2 regions of the Lysobacter sp. 22409 genome follow, and region 1 is predicted to be linked to the other one. Evidence: riboswitches for the same ligand, from Rfam matches in the RefSeq annotation. Region 1 holds a riboswitch; the other holds the start of a gene.
What was found. A riboswitch is a leader RNA that binds a small molecule or an ion and turns the genes downstream of it on or off. The one in region 1 is predicted to bind cobalamin.
Positions count from the first base shown of each region.

Region 2: linked by a shared signal. The riboswitch ahead of btuB (TonB-dependent vitamin B12 receptor) and the one ahead of metE (5-methyltetrahydropteroyltriglutamate--homocysteine S-methyltransferase) in region 1 are both predicted to bind cobalamin.

Region 1 covers NZ_JBQEOE010000068.1:7,622-15,077, forward strand. The annotation lists gene ACTJJK_RS22020 (ribonucleoside-diphosphate reductase subunit alpha) at 1-346, shown strand, start outside; gene ACTJJK_RS22025 (four helix bundle protein) at 380-742, opposite strand; gene ACTJJK_RS22030 (ribonucleotide-diphosphate reductase subunit beta) at 812-1,858, shown strand; gene ACTJJK_RS22035 (acyl-CoA thioesterase) at 1,973-2,344, shown strand; gene ACTJJK_RS22040 (hypothetical protein) at 2,354-2,977, opposite strand; gene ACTJJK_RS22045 (aldo/keto reductase) at 3,217-4,263, shown strand; gene ACTJJK_RS22050 (hypothetical protein) at 4,303-5,322, opposite strand; gene ACTJJK_RS22055 (hypothetical protein) at 5,556-5,726, opposite strand; cobalamin riboswitch at 5,747-5,953, shown strand; gene metE (5-methyltetrahydropteroyltriglutamate--homocysteine S-methyltransferase) at 6,159-7,456, shown strand, end outside.
Region 2 covers NZ_JBQEOE010000006.1:127,417-134,872, forward strand. The annotation lists gene ACTJJK_RS05200 (hypothetical protein) at 1-2,568, shown strand, start outside; gene ACTJJK_RS05205 (hypothetical protein) at 2,570-3,535, shown strand; gene btuB (TonB-dependent vitamin B12 receptor) at 3,638-5,500, opposite strand; cobalamin riboswitch at 5,622-5,868, opposite strand; gene ACTJJK_RS05215 (TfoX/Sxy family protein) at 5,949-6,362, opposite strand; gene ACTJJK_RS05220 (GAF domain-containing protein) at 6,359-6,841, opposite strand; gene bioD (dethiobiotin synthase) at 6,969-7,456, shown strand, end outside.

The DNA of each region.
Region 1 (7,456 bases):
GACCGAAGTGCCGGACGCCCTGCGCCAGGTCTATCGCACCGCCTGGGAACTGCCGATGCGCTCGCTGATCGACATGGCCGCCGAGCGCGGCGCCTATATCGACCAGAGCCAATCGCTCAACCTGTTCATCGAAAGCCCGAACATCGGCCAGCTCAGCTCGATGTACATGTACGCCTGGAAGAAGGGCCTGAAGACCACGTATTACCTGCGTTCGCGCCCGGCCACCAAGATCGCCAAGACCACGGTCAGCGCACCGGCGGTCAGCGCACCGAAGCCGGAATACACCACGGATGAGGCGATCGCCTGTTCGCTGGAGAACCCGGAATCTTGCGAGGCTTGCCAGTGAGGCAGGAATGAGTTGAGAGGAGTGAGGAGTGAGTCAAGGCGGTTTCAGTGACCTTGAGGCTCTTCGCAGGACGGTAAGCATTCGGCTGGTCTCGTCGATAAGACGTTTTATTTCGACGAGATCGGCCGGGAACAGCCAGCCCACCCGCTCGCAGATCAATACTTGGGTGTGAAGCTCCGATAGCGAACCATGTGCGATGGCCAAGAATTGCGCCTTCTCCTTCTTAGACTCCCGCGTCCAGCCTTCCGCGATATTGCTAGGTACCGACACGGCAGACCGGGTCAGTTGCAACCGAATTCCATATCGCTCCATCGCGGGGAGCTGCGTCGAAACGATGCAAACCTGTTCCGCCAGCCTCATGGACTTGTCCCAAATCGTAGTTACTTGGTAGTGCATCGGCTCCTCCCTCACAACAGAGGTTGACTCATCCGCCGCACACCTAAAATCGGAAAACCCCTTATGTCCATGTCAGCGACTTCCCCACTCACTCCTCGCTCCTCTGCACTCGAAACCAAGCTCCTCGATCCCGGTTTCGATCTCACCCTGCGGCCGATGCGCTATCCGCACTTCTACGAGATGTACCGCGATGCGATCCGCAACACCTGGACCGTCGAGGAAGTCGATTTCTCCCAGGACGTCAACGATCTCAAGCACAAGTTCGGCCCGGCCGAGCGGCATTTGATCGAACGCCTGGTCGCGTTCTTCGCCACCGGCGACAGCATCGTCTCCAACAACCTGGTGCTGAACCTGTACCAGCACATTAACGCGCCGGAAGCGCGCATGTACCTGTCGCGGCAGTTGTACGAGGAAGCGCTGCACGTGCAGTTCTACCTGACCCTGCTCGACACCTACCTGCCCGATCCGAACGAGCGCGCCAAGGCCTTCGATGCGGTCGAGAACATCCCCTCGATCCGCGCCAAGGCCGAGTTCTGCTTCCGCTGGATCGACTCGATCCAGGGCCTGCGGCGCATCGAAACCCGCGATCAGCGCCGCCAGTTCCTGCTCAACCTGATCTGCTTCGCCGGCTGCATCGAAGGCCTGTTCTTCTTCGCCGCCTTCGCCTATGTCTATTACCTGCGTTCGCGCGGCCTGCTCAACGGCCTGGCCTCGGGCACCAATTGGGTGTTCCGCGACGAGAGCTGCCACATGGCGTTCGCGTTCGAAGTCATCCGCACCGCCCGCGAGGAAGAGCCCGACCTGTTCGACGCCGACCTGCGCGCGCAGGTGGTGAAGATGTTCGAGGAAGCGGTCGAATGCGAATACCAGTTCGCCCGCGACGTGCTGTCCGGCGGCGTGGTCGGCCTGTCGCTGAAGGACATGCGCCAATACCTGGAATATTGCGCCGACCAGCGCATGGCCCAGCTCGGCATGCCCAAGCATTTCGGCTCGACCAACCCCTTCGCCTTCATGGACCTGCAGGACGTGCAGGAAGTGACCAACTTCTTCGAGCGCCGCGTCTCGGCCTATCAGGTCGGCGTGCAGGGCGAAGTCGCCTTCGACGAAGCGTTTTAAAGCAGAAGCGAGAAATTGGGAGAGAGGAGTGAGTAGAGCGGCTCCGGCCCTTGACTCGCTCCTCGCTCCTCCAACTCACTCCTCACTCCTCACTCCTCGAAGCTCACTGCTCAAATGATCGAAGCGCGCATGACCGAGATCGTCTTCCCCGACCACACCAACCACCTGGGCACGCTGTTCGGCGGCCAGGCGCTGGCATGGATGGACAAGGCCGCCTTCATCGCCGCCTCGCGCTACGCCCGTCGCACGGTGGTCACCGCGCGTTCGGAGCAGATCGACTTCCATACGGCCGTGCCCAAGGGCGCGCTGGTCGAGCTGATCGCGCGCGTGGTCGAGACCGGCCGCACCTCGATGCAGGTCGAAGTCGAGATGCATAAGGAAGACCTGCTGTCGGGCGAGTCGCAACTCGCCACCCGCGGCCGCTTCACCATGATCGCGCTCGACAGCGAGGGCAAACCCACGCCGGTGCCGCCGCTCGCGCGCTGAGGCGCGCGATCAGGGCGCCGTACCGGGCGTCTCCGGCTCAGGCACGATCGTGCCCGTGCAGGCGCCGCTAGGCTGCTCGCACAACACCAGCGCGCGATACGACAAGCCGGCCCAACTGCGGAGCAGGCGCATCCCCAATCGCGGTTTCTGCTGCAGCGACCAATACAGGGGCTGCGAGGTCTCGATGTAGCGCGAGCGATCTGCACCATCGACGGCCGCGCCCTCCGGCTCGAAGCGGAAGCTCACCGTGACGCTCGGGCCGCCGTTCTTGCTCCAATGCTGTTGCCAATGCAGGTTGGCGGTCTTGCCGACCCCCCACTCCTCGCGTCCCCAACGCGCGTTGTAGCGGTCCACCGACCAACCCAGCGCCATCCACATCGCTACCAGCACCATCAGCAAGGGCCCGGCCGCCAGCACGCGCCAGGGCCGCAGACTCGGCCAACGCCCCAGGCGATAAGCGCCACAAGCCAGGCCGGCGATCAGCAACAGGTTCCACGCCCGCCACAAGCCGCTGGGCTCCACCGCGACCGGCCCGCCCCCATCGACCAGGTTCACCATCGTCATGATCAGGGCGACCATAGCCGCGACCCCGATCGCGATCACGGTCATGACCTTCCATTCGGCCATCGTCACCGGGAAATCCTCGCTGACCGGATCCTTCGTGGCCGCGGCTGCTTCTTGCTTCGGCTTCGGCTTCGGCTTCGGCTTCGGTTTCGGTTTCGGTTTCGCTTCCTGCTTCGACATCTGCGCTCCATCGCCGCAAGCCGCGGCCGACATCAGGGTTACCCGGCGCGCGCCCGGAAGCAAGTTGCGGATATTTCGCCGGCACGGCGCTGCCTAGACTCGTGGCTCCCCCTCGATGGAACCACGACATGCGCTTGGACGATTACCGCACCCTGGGCCGCTCCGGCCTGCGCGTCAGCCCGCTCTGCCTCGGCACGATGACCTTCGGCAACGACTGGGGTTGGGGCAGCGACGCCGACGAAGCGCGCAGCGTGTTCGACGCCTACCTCGAACGCGGCGGCAACTTCATCGACACCGCCAACCTCTACACCGGCGGCAGTTCGGAAAGCCTGATCGGCGAATTCGCCCACGGCCGCCGCGATGCGCTGGTGATCGCGACCAAGTTTTCGCTGTGCATGAATCCCGGCGACCCCAATGCCGGCGGCAACCACCGCAAGAACCTGCGCCAGTCGGTCGAAGCCAGTCTGCGCCGGCTCGGCAGCGACTACATCGACCTGCTGTATCTGCACGCCTGGGATGCGACCACGCCGGCCGAGGAAGTGATGCGCGGCTTCGACGATCTGGTCCGCGCCGGCAAGGTCTTGTATGCGGGCGTGTCGGACCTTCCGGCCTGGCAGGCCGCGCGCATGCAGACCCTGGCCGAACTGCGCGGTTGGTCGCCGCTGATCGCCTTGCAGACCGAGTACAGCCTGGCCCAGCGCGACAGCGAGCGCGAACTGCTGCCGATGGCGGCCGAACTCGGGCTCGGCGTCACCGCCTGGTCGCCGCTGGCCTCGGGCGTATTGACCGGCAAGTACACGCAGGCCGACCTCGATGCCGGCAGCGCCGAAGGCCGCCGCGCGGTGGCGATCGGCAACGGCGCCCTGACCGAACGCGCCCTCGTCATCGCCGAGACGGTCAAGGCGGTCGCGGCCGAACTCGAACGGCCGCCGGCGCAGATCGCCCTGGCCTGGTTGCTGCGCCGGCCCGGCGCGGTGGCGCCGGTGATCGGCGCACGCACCCTGGCGCAGTTGCAGGAGAACCTCGGCGCGCTCGACATCGAATTCGACGAGGCGCAACAGCGTCGGCTCGACGACGCCAGCGCAATCCAGCTCGGCTTCCCGCACGATTTCCTCGCTCTGCCCGGCATCCGCCAGGTGATGTTCGGCGGCGCGCGGGTCGAACGCCGCTGGTGAGCGCCCGGCGGGGTCGAGCTCGCGCGGCGCGCACGACGGCTATTCGGCGCTCTTGTTGGAACGCTTCTTCGACGCGCCCGCAGTGGCCGGCGCGTCGGCATCGGCGCCTGCGTCGTCCGGCAGCGGCAGGCGCCGCAGGTCGCGGGCGTACAGATCGGCCGGACTGTCGGAGGGGCAGGTCTCGTCCGGGAAGCCGAACTGTTCCTGCAAGGCTTTTGCGCATTCCGGCATGGAGGCGAAGTTTTTGCCGGTGGCCATGCACTGCGCGTCGAAATCGCGGCGGAAGGCTTCGCGGCGGCGGACGAAGTCCTCGCCGCACTTGCGGGTCAGGCGGATGCGGTCGAGGTCGTCCTGGGCGGCGTTGGTGCCGTCGAGGCCGAACTGCTTGAGCTCGTCCACCGTCAACACGCGCAGGTCGCGGTTGGCGATGGTCATCATCAGGTCGGCGACGCCGGTGGCGACGCCGTTGCGTTCCAGATAATCGCGCACCTGCTGGTTGATCGCCTTGAGTTCGCGGCTGAGTTCGGCGCGCGAGGTCGCGGTCGAGCGGTCGCGCATCAGCCGGTGGATGCCGACCTTGCCTTCGATCGAGCGAGTGTCGCCGGCGGCCAGCACCAAGACGCAGGCGCTATGGCAGACCGAATCCTCGCGCACCCAGATCGCCCAACCCGATTCGGCGATCGAGTCGCCGGCGCGGATCGCTTCCTCGACGTGACCGCCGCTGGAGTCGATGTCGAGGATGCGGGTCTGGATTTCCATGCGTGTGGCCATCGCCGCCACGCGCTGCACCAGCGCGGTGAAGCCGGCGCCGATCTTGCCCTGGTAGTGCAGGCGCACCACGCCGCTGGCCTGGCACGGCGACAAGGCGTCGACCAGGCTGAAGAAGTCCAGCGCAGTCAGCGGTTTTCCGTCGCCGAAACGCGGGTAGTCGTATTCGCAGCTGATCTTGGCCACGCCGCCGTCGAGCTTGGCCGGCGGCCAATAGGTGCCCTGCAGGATGTCGGTCTCGCTCGACGCGTCCGCGGCGGCGACCTTGGGCGACTCGTTCTGGCTGCCCATGGTGACCGGCTCGGACCGGGCCGGCGGCGGCGCGGCGGAATCCCTCCCGCAAGCCGCCAGTCCGAGCAGGCACAAGGTCAGCGCAAACGTCCTTCTGAAAAGCATGTTCCACCCATCGGAGTCGGGATCGCGCGGGCCGTCCTGGACCCGCGCTGCGCATCGTCGCCACAGCACGAACGTTAGCCCCAGGGCCCGCCAAGCTCAACGGCAGGAGGTCATGGCGTTCGCGCCCGTCAGCGTGCCGACATCATCGTCGGCGGCGCATGAACGGCAGCCGGGGAAACCCCGGCCGCGGCGCCGTCGCCGGCTGCGGCCACAAATCGCAAACCGGGTCCACGCATCGCGATCGCGGCGATTGACTTCGCCGGTCGCGCTGCGTAGCTTGGCGGCGTGATGGTGAACATCGCTTCATGCAGATGAAGCGATGTGACAAATCGCCACCGGTTCGCACCGGCGGCGGTTAGAGGGAATCCGGTGCGGACGCCACGTCCAATTCCGGAGCTGCCCCGCAGCGGTATAGGGAACGAACTTCGTCAGGCACTGGGAGCGATCCCGGGAAGCGACGGACAGTAGGAGGCGCCTCGTGCTCCATGCCCCAAGCCCGAAGACCTGCCATGACCGGAAGGCTCGCCTTCCGTCCGACTCCGGCCCGCAAGGCGTCGGCGCTGCGTCCGGGCCCGTCCCGGCGCGGGCCGCGTCGTGCGCGCCGGTTCGCCCGCGGGGGCGAAGGTCGACACCAAGGGTTGTGGCGAAGCCGGGCGCGCGAGCGTCGGGCCGGCGCAGCCGTGGTCTCCTTCGTTGCCCTGCGCCATGCCCACGCATCGCAGGTAATCATCATGATCAGCGTCACCCATCTCGGCTTCCCGCGCATAGGCGCGCGGCGCGAGCTCAAGCTGGCCCTCGAATCGTTCTGGAAAGGCGACACGCCGGCCCAGGCGCTGCACGACACCGCCCACGGCCTGCGCGAACGCCATTGGCAACTGGCGCGGCAGGCCGGCGCCGACGTCGTGCCGTGCAACGATTTCTCCCTTTACGACCACGTCCTCGATACCGCCGTTCTGTTCGACGCGATCCCGGCGCCGTACCGCGAGGTCTACGACGAAAACCCGCTGACCGGCTACTTCGCCCTCGCCCGCGGCCTGCAGGACGGCCGTCGCGACCTGCACGCGCTCGAGATGACCAAGTGGTTCGACACCAACTACCACTATCTGGTCCCGCAGTTCGAGCGCGACCAGCGCTTCGTCCTGCGCGGCGACAAGCCGCTGGCGGAACTGGCCCAGGCGCGCGCGCTCGGCATCCAGGCGCGGCCGGTGCTGCTCGGCCCGGTGTCCTTCCTCAAGCTCGGCAAGCGCAGCGACGGCGGCGACCCGCGCGAGCTGCTCGATGCCCTGCTGCCGGCCTATGCCGAATTGCTCGGCAAGCTCAAGGCGGCGGGCGCCGACTGGGTCCAGCTCGATGAGCCGGCTCTGGTGCTCGACCTCGACGACGACGATCGCGACGCCTATCGCCGCGCTTATGCGGCCCTGGCCGAAGCCGACGCGCCGCAACGCCTGCTGACGACTTACTTCGGCGGCCTCGGCGACAACGCCGCCCTCGCCGCCCGCCTGCCGGTGCAAGGCCTGCACGTCGACCTGGTGCGCGCGCCGCAGCAGTTGGAAAGCGTGCTGCCGCTGTTGCCGGACGACCGCGTCCTCAGCCTCGGCGTGGTCGACGGCCGCAACATCTGGCGCGCCGATCTCGACGCCGCGCTGAGCCTGGCCCGCCGCGCCGGCGATCGCGCGCAATGGCTGGCGCCGTCGTGCTCGCTGTTGCACGTGCCGACCGACCTGGAACTGGAACGCAAGCTGCCCGCACCGCTGCGTCACTGGATGGCCTATGCGCGGCAGAAGATCGAGGAACTGCGCCTGCTCGCCGATGCCCTCACCGGCAGCGCCGACGCCAACCGCGACCTCGCCACCGCCGCCAGCGCGCGCGCTGCGCGCCTGGCCTCGCCGTTGCTGCGCAATGCCGAGGTGCGCAAGCGCCTGGCCGCGGTCGAACCGGCCATGACCCGGCGCGCCTCGCCCTACCCGCAACGCGCCAAGGTACAGGCGCAGCGCCTCGGCCTGCCGCTGTTCCCGACCACCACCATCGG
Region 2 (7,456 bases), on a different contig from region 1:
CAGTACGCCTGGTTCAAGGCCGGCATCGACGCGGCGTTCGAGTCGCTGGTGCAGAACGGCGTCATCGACATCCAGGTCGAAGCCTTCACCGACGCCGAAGACCGCCGCGACCAGGAAAAGTGGGCGCTGGATTTCTTCAAGGACGATCTGCTGAGCAAGTGGTTCGAGCCGACCCTGACTCCGGGGCAATTGGCGACCGATGCGGCGCGTGCCGGCCCGGGCACGGGAACCGGCAGCAATACCGGTGGCACCGGCGGCACGGGTGGCGGTACCGGCGGCACTGGCGGTGGTACGGGAGGAACCGGTGGAGGCACCGGTGGCACCGGCGGCGGTACAGGAGGTACCGGCGGGGGAGGAACCGGTGGCGGTACGGGCGGTACTGGTGGCGGCACTGGCGGTACGGGCGGCGGAACGGGTGGAACCGGCGGCGGCACCGGTGGTTCAGGTGGCGGCACCGGAGGAACCGGAGGTACAGGCGGCACTGGCGGTGGTACGGGCGGTGGTACGGGTGGTACCGCGCCCGGTGGCGGCTTCAACGGCACCAGCGGCACTACGACCGGCACCGGCGGCGGCACCGGCGGCACAGCGCCGACCGCGCCGCAGATCCAGCCGGCCGCGCTCGCGGTCGAATTGCAGGAACCCACGCCCTTGCCCGCGGGACAGTCGGTCACCCACACGCCGGCCGCGAACGGCTTAGCCGAAACCATCACCGTGACCGGCGCCGGCGCGGTGGTGAAAGTCGAGAGCCAAGTGGTGACGCCGGATGCGCAGGGGCGCATCTCCGTCACCGTCAATCCCGACTCGAGCAAACTCATCGAAGTCGAATGGCCGGCGGCGACGCAGGAGCAGACCTTCGGCCTGTTCTTCGACTTCGACAAGCCGGCCGCTGCCGGCTGGCGGCTCAATCCGCCGTCGCAGCAATACCGCGCCTATGTGGAAAACACCACGACCGATCCGCGCTACCGCGATGCTTCCGGCACCTTGCGCATCGAGGGCGACGGCAACTGGAGCGGCCCCGAACGCGGCGCCGCACGCCTGGAGGCCTGGGTGCGCAGCCTGCCCGCGCCGCGTAACGTGCGTCTGGAAGCGTACGCCAGCCACGAGCACGTGAGCGGCGCGAACGAAACGCAGCGCAATGCGCACAACCAGGCGCTGTCGCAGCGGCGGCTGGAAGTCGCTGCCGCGGTGGTGCGCCGCGGCGGCGGCAACTTCACCATCACCCCGGCCAACGCGCACGGCGACAGCCCGGCCAGCGGACGTCCGGGCTCGCATTCGGCGATGGGCGGCGACCCGGACAATCGCGTCGTCCATGTCATCGGCCGGGTCGCCGGCACCACGCCGAGCCGCTGGCGCGGACGTCTGGCCCGGCCGGCTTCGATCACGCCACAACCGCAACCGCAGCCCCAGCCGCAACCGCAACCCCAGCCTCAGCCTCAGCCTCAGCCTCAGCCGCAACCGCAACCGCAACCGCAACCGACGGTGCCGACGCCGCCGACCGCGATGAGCCTGTCGCTGAAGCTCAAGTTCGTGCGCCAGGAAGAGCGCAAGAAACTGACCCTGCGCTACAACCGCGCTGAGGCCACGCGCCGCACGTATGCCCCGCAAGGCTTCTTCGGCTTGATGCTCGGCGATCTCAGCGACAAGTCGAAGTACTTCAAGGAAATCGACCTCGACGATCCGTTCTTCCGCCAGTTCGCGGTCGAAGCCAGCATGCCGATCGCGTTCGAGCCGATCAATTTGTTGTCGGCGCAGGTGGCGCTGGATTACGGCGACAAGAGCAAGCCGCGCGATCACAAGCATGCCGACTTCGTGTTCGGGCCGGGCGAAACCGGGGTCAAGCGCTTCGAGGTGTTCATGAACGCCACGCGCGACATCGACTACGACGCGTCGTATCAGTACCACTTCGACCCGCAGTCCGACTGGGCCGCCGACCGAACCTCGTACACGATCCCGGCCGCCTCGACCGAAGACCGGACCATGTTCGTGAACCCCTACGAGCACGTCGAGTTCCGCCATATCGAAGCGATCCCGGGCGATATCGACTGGGACGTGGTCGACTCGATCGACGTCAAGCTGCAGGCGCGCGGTTACTCGCAGCCCGAGCCGAAGACCACCTTGAAGCTGACCAAGGAGTCCGGCCCCAAGACCTGGCGCCTGCGCGGCGCCAAGCCAGGCCCGGCCAACCGCGGCGTGACCTATCAGCTGGTGCAGCGGCGCAAGGGCGTGGCCAATCCGGACCCGGCGACGCCGCCGGTCGAGCTCGACGTGCCGCAGCTGATCGTCCACGACAGCTTCGAGGATGCCTTGCAGCTCGAGTTCATCCCGGTGTTCGACCCGGCCATGGTCAAGCGCGTCTACATCGACGTGAAGTACGAGGACGGCGCCTACAAGCGCAACGAACGCATCGAGATGGCCGGCAGCCAGACCGACCCGGTCAAGCTGCGCATCGCCCTGAAGAACAAGGACCTGCGCAATTACCGTCGGCGCTTCACCTTCGTCGGCATGCAGGGACAGTTCGATCAGCGCGCCTGGGTCGCCGAGACCGAAGAACTGGTCGCGGTGCAGTGACATGCGCAGCGATACCGTTATCGACACGCGCGGCGATACCGAAGCGGCCTGGCTCGCGCCGATGCAGCAAAGCCTCGGTGCCGACATCGCCGGCCCGGTCGCCGCCACCTTGCGGCGACTCGGCACGGTGCTGCCGGCGCAGGCCGCCGCCGCCGCTGGCCTGCTGGGCGGCGTACTCGCGCCGCTCGGCCGTTCGGTCTGGCCGGAAGTGGCCGGCAGTTTCAGCAGCCTGACCAATACCGGCATGCCGGTCGAATTCTCCTGGAGCTCGCGCGAGCCGGTGGTGCGGTGGGCGACCGAAGTCGCCGCGCCGGAAGTGGCCGATCGCGAGCGGCTCCTGCTTGCGGCACAGGCCTTGGATTGGCAAGGCGATTTGGGACCTTGGCTGGACCTGCAGCGCGAAGGTGCGATGAGCTTCGGGGCGTGGGCGGCGGCGCGCCATGGAGAAGGCACGGCGACCAAGCTCTACGTCGACCTGCCCGATGGGCGTTTACCCGCGGCCTGGCGCGACAAGCATGTGTTGTTCCGTTCGAACCTGATGAGCTGGCGTCTGAGCGGAGTGAACTGCGACGGCAGCGTCGAGTTCTACGCGCGCGCACAGGAACTCGATTGGCGTGCCTTGCAAGGGATGGCAGGTGCGGTGCTCGGCGACAGCGCCGCGATGATGGCCATGCTTGCCCGGGTCGTGCCAGGTTCGGAGTTGCCGCGGCCGAGCGGTATCAGCCTGTCGTTCTCGGCCGACGGTTCGCCGCGTGCGTTGAGTTGGTTCGTCGTGGCCAAGGCGATGTTCCGCGACGATGCCGAAGTGACGGCCAAGCTGCGCAGTCTCGCCGACGGCGTGCCGGCGCAGCTTTACGAGGCCTTGGCGGCCGGGCCGGAGGACGGGCGCTGGCGCCACGGCATGATCGGCGTGGTCGCCGACATCGCCGGCCGCAGTTGGGTGCAATGCGGGCTGCGGCCGACCTGAGCCTGCGTTCGTCGGTCGTGGGTGTTTCTGCGCCAAAAACAAAAAGCCCGGCGATGCCGGGCTTTTTGTCGACGCTCGACGATCCGCAGATCGGTCGACCGCTCAGTTGACCGGTGCGTAGCGCAGGGTCAGGAACCACTCGCGGCCGGGCTGATTGAAGTACGAAGAGGTTTCGTACTCGCGGTCGAACACGTTGGCCACGCGCGCCTGCAGACTCAGCGCGGGGGTGATCGCGTACTCGGCGCGCAGGTCGAGGGTGCCGTAGCCGCCCAGGCGGGTGCTGTTGGCGACGTCGTCGTAGCGCGAACCCGAGCCGACCGCGGTCGCACCGAAGCGGAACTTGCCGAAGCTGCGGTCCAGGTCGATGCGCGCGCTGTGCTTGGCCCGGCGCGGCAGGTCGTTGCCCTGGTAGAAGCCGGCGCGGTTTTCGGTGTCGAGGAAGCTCGCGCTCGCCGCCAAGGTCCATTGCGCGAACGTGGTGTCGATGCCGATCTCGGCGCCGCGCATGCGCGCGCGGTCGATGTTGTTGGGCAGGTTGATCGACGAGTCGTAGGTAATCAGATCGTCGGCGCGGGTGTCGAAGCCGTCGATGCGGGCGTTGAAACGCTCGCCGCGATAGGCCAGGCCGAGCTCCCAGGTCTTGGACTCTTCCGGGCGCAGGGTCGCGTTGCCGAAGAACGGGTAATACAGCTCGTTGAAGGTCGGCGCCTTGAACGCGGTGCCGTAGCCGACGGTGACGCGCCAGCGCTCGGCGAAGTTCAGGCCCCAGGCCGCGCCGCCGGTGGTGTGGCCGCCGAACTGTTCGTTGTCGTCGCGGCGCAGGCTGGCCTCGAACGACTGCGCGCCGAAGCGGCCCTGGTACTGGACGAAGCCGGCCTTGTTGTCGCGCTCGCTTTCGTCGTACACGGTGTCGCTGTCGACGCGGTCGCGCAGCCAATCGAAGCCCGCGGTCAGCACGTGGCCTTCGGCCAGGGTGAAGTCGCCCTGCAAGGTCGCACTGTCGCGATCGGTCTTGAAGAACCCCATTGGCACTTCGCCGAGGAAATTATCCGAGCTGTCGACGTTGCGGCCGGCCAGCAACTGCAGGTGAATGGTTTCCGACGGACGCCATTGCAGCTTGCCGCCGATCACCTGCTGCACGGTCTCGGAGCGGTTGACGAAGCTGCCGTCGTAATCGTTCTCGCCTTCCGCGCGCAGCGCCTGGCCTTCGATGCTCCACTGTTCGTTGAACTCGAGGCCGCCGCGCAGAGACAGGGCGTGGTTTTCGTAACCGTCGCGGTCGGGCTCGTCGGTGAAGCAGCCGGCGAACACCGGGAAGCCGGCGCCGCGGCAGGCGTTGATGCCCTCGGTCTTGCGGAAGCTGTAGTCGGCGCCGAACCAGCCGCGCTCGCTGCGACCGCCGAAGCCGGTGCCGAATTCGAGGCTGTCGTTGCTGCCGCCGCCGACGTGCACGCGCGGCGCGAAGCCCTGCTTCTCGCGGCGGGTGAACACCTGGATCACGCCGCCGATGGCGTCGGCGCCGTACAGGCTCGAACGCGGGCCGCGCACGATCTCGATGCGGTCGATCAGTGCCAGCGGCAGGTCTTGCAGCGCGGCCAGGCCCGAGGTCGGCGAGCCGACGCGGATGCCGTCGACCAGCACCAACACGTGGTCGGACTCGCTGCCGCGCAGGAACAGGGTGGTGAGCTTGCCGGCGCCGCCCTGGTTGGAAATGCTGATGCCGGCGCGGCCGCGCAGCAGGTCGTTGAGGTCGCGCGCCTGGCTGCGCTGGATGGTCTCGCGGTCGAGCACGTCGACCGGGGTCAGGGTGTCGTTGACGCTGACCGCGGTGCGGTTGGCGGTGACCACCACCTCGTCGAGGTCGGTGGCGTCGCCGGCCGGAGCGGCGAGGGCGGCGGTGGGCAGCGCCAGCGCACAGGCGATGGCAAGCGACAGATTCAGGGCGTACGTGTTCGGGGCGGACATGGGTAAAGCTCCAGCGCGCGCACCCGGAGGCGCGCGACGACGACGGCGGAAGGCGGTTGCGAGGAGGCAGCGGGCCGTGCAGACAGCCGGATAGCAGCCGCCGCGACGCCCTCCGCATCGCAACCTGTGGCGCCTCAAGGCCGGTCTCCGGACTCGCAAGCGCAGCGCCGACGCGGGGTCGGGCTGCCGATCGCGGCGCCTTCCCGTGCCGAGCACAGTGGCGGTTGCCGCGATCTGTCTTGCTTACCGTTGCGGGGGCAGTGCCGGACTGGCGCCGATCCTCCCGCAGGAGAGGGCGCGTCACCGGCTTCCCGTTTCAACCCGGCGATGGAGAAAGCCGCCGGGTCACCTTGAAGCGGTGCGCAGTCTACGCGAAGCCGGCGCCCGGGGCCAAAGCCGCGGGCGGGCGGAGCGGCCGGCCGGAGGGGGCGCAGCGGCGCCGACGGGCTCAGTCGCGCCCGTCGTCCTCGTCGTGGCCGCCGGGGCGGTCGTCGTCGTCCAGGCCGTTGCCGTCCAGACCGCCGCCCTCGAATGCGTCGTGGCGTTCTTCGGCGTGCACGGTGGTGTGCACCGGCGCGGCGGCCGGCTTGTTGCGCGGCGGCGGCAGCAGCGCGGTCGCGGCTTCGGCGGCCTGGATCAGCTGTTGTCGGCGTTCGTCGCTGATCTCCTGCCAATGGCAGTCCAGCAGCGCGCCTTCGATCGCGTACAGCAGGTTGAGCGTCGGCTTGAAGCCGGCGCGCTTGACGCGCATGAAGGCCTCGACCGTGCCGATCGCGGAGATGTCCTCGTGCGTGCGCAGGCCGACCTGGCGCAGCCAGGCCGCGCTCTTGGGGCCGATGTTGCGCATCTTCGGCGCGGTCATGCCAGCGCCTCCACGTACACGCGCGCCAGCGCTTCCAGGCCGGCCTGGTCGTCGGCATCGAAACGGTCCGGAACCGGGCTGTCGAGGTCGAACACGCCGATCAGGGAATCGCCGTGGACCAGCGGCACCACCACTTCCGAACGCGAGGCGGCATCGCAGGCGATGTGGCCGGGGAAGGCGTGCACGTCGGCGACGCGTTGGGTCTGGCGGGTCGAGGCGGCCGCGCCGCACACGCCCTTGTCGAGCGGAATGCGCACGCACGCCGGCAAGCCCTGGAACGGGCCGACCACGAGTTCTTCGCCGTCGTAGAAATAGAAGCCGACCCAGTTGAGTTCCGGCAGGGCATGGCTGACCAACGCCGACAGGTTGGCGGCATTGGCGATACGGTCGCGTTCGCCGTCGAGCAAACCGCGCGCCTGGGCGAGCAGCTGCGCGTATTGCTCGGGCTTGTCGCCCGATAGTGCGGAGGTTTTAAACATCATCGGAGTGTAACAGCGGCATCCGCCGCCACTACCATGGTGGACTCCACGCCCCAGGGAAAAGCGCGAGATGAGTCACACCCAGCCCCCGGTGGAGGCCGGCTCCCGACCAACGGCCGCGTCCGCGGTGTTTCCGCGCGGCGTGTTCGTCACCGGCACCGACACCGGCATCGGCAAGTCGGTGGCCAGCGCGAGCTTGTTGCACGCCTTGCGCGCGCGCGGGCTGCGCGCGGTCGGCATGAAGCCGGTGGCGAGCGGTTGCGAACGCACGCCCGAGGGTTGGCGCAACGAGGACGCCTTGCTGTTGCAAGCGGCCAGTGCGCCGAGACCGCACTACGACGACGTCAATCCCTACGCCTTGCCGCAGCCGTTGGCGCCGGAACTCGCCGCCGCGCAGGCCGGCGTCGAGATCGCGCTCGCGACGATCCTCGCCGCGCATGCGCGCTTGGCGGCGCAGTCGGACACGGTGGTGGTCGAAGGCGTCGGCGGTTGGGCCGCGCCGATCAGCGCCACGCTCGACCAGATCGACCTGGTGCGCGCGCTGGACCTGCCGGTGGTGTTGGTGGTCGGCCTGCGCCTGGGCGCGATCAATCACGCGCGTTTGAGTGCGCGCGC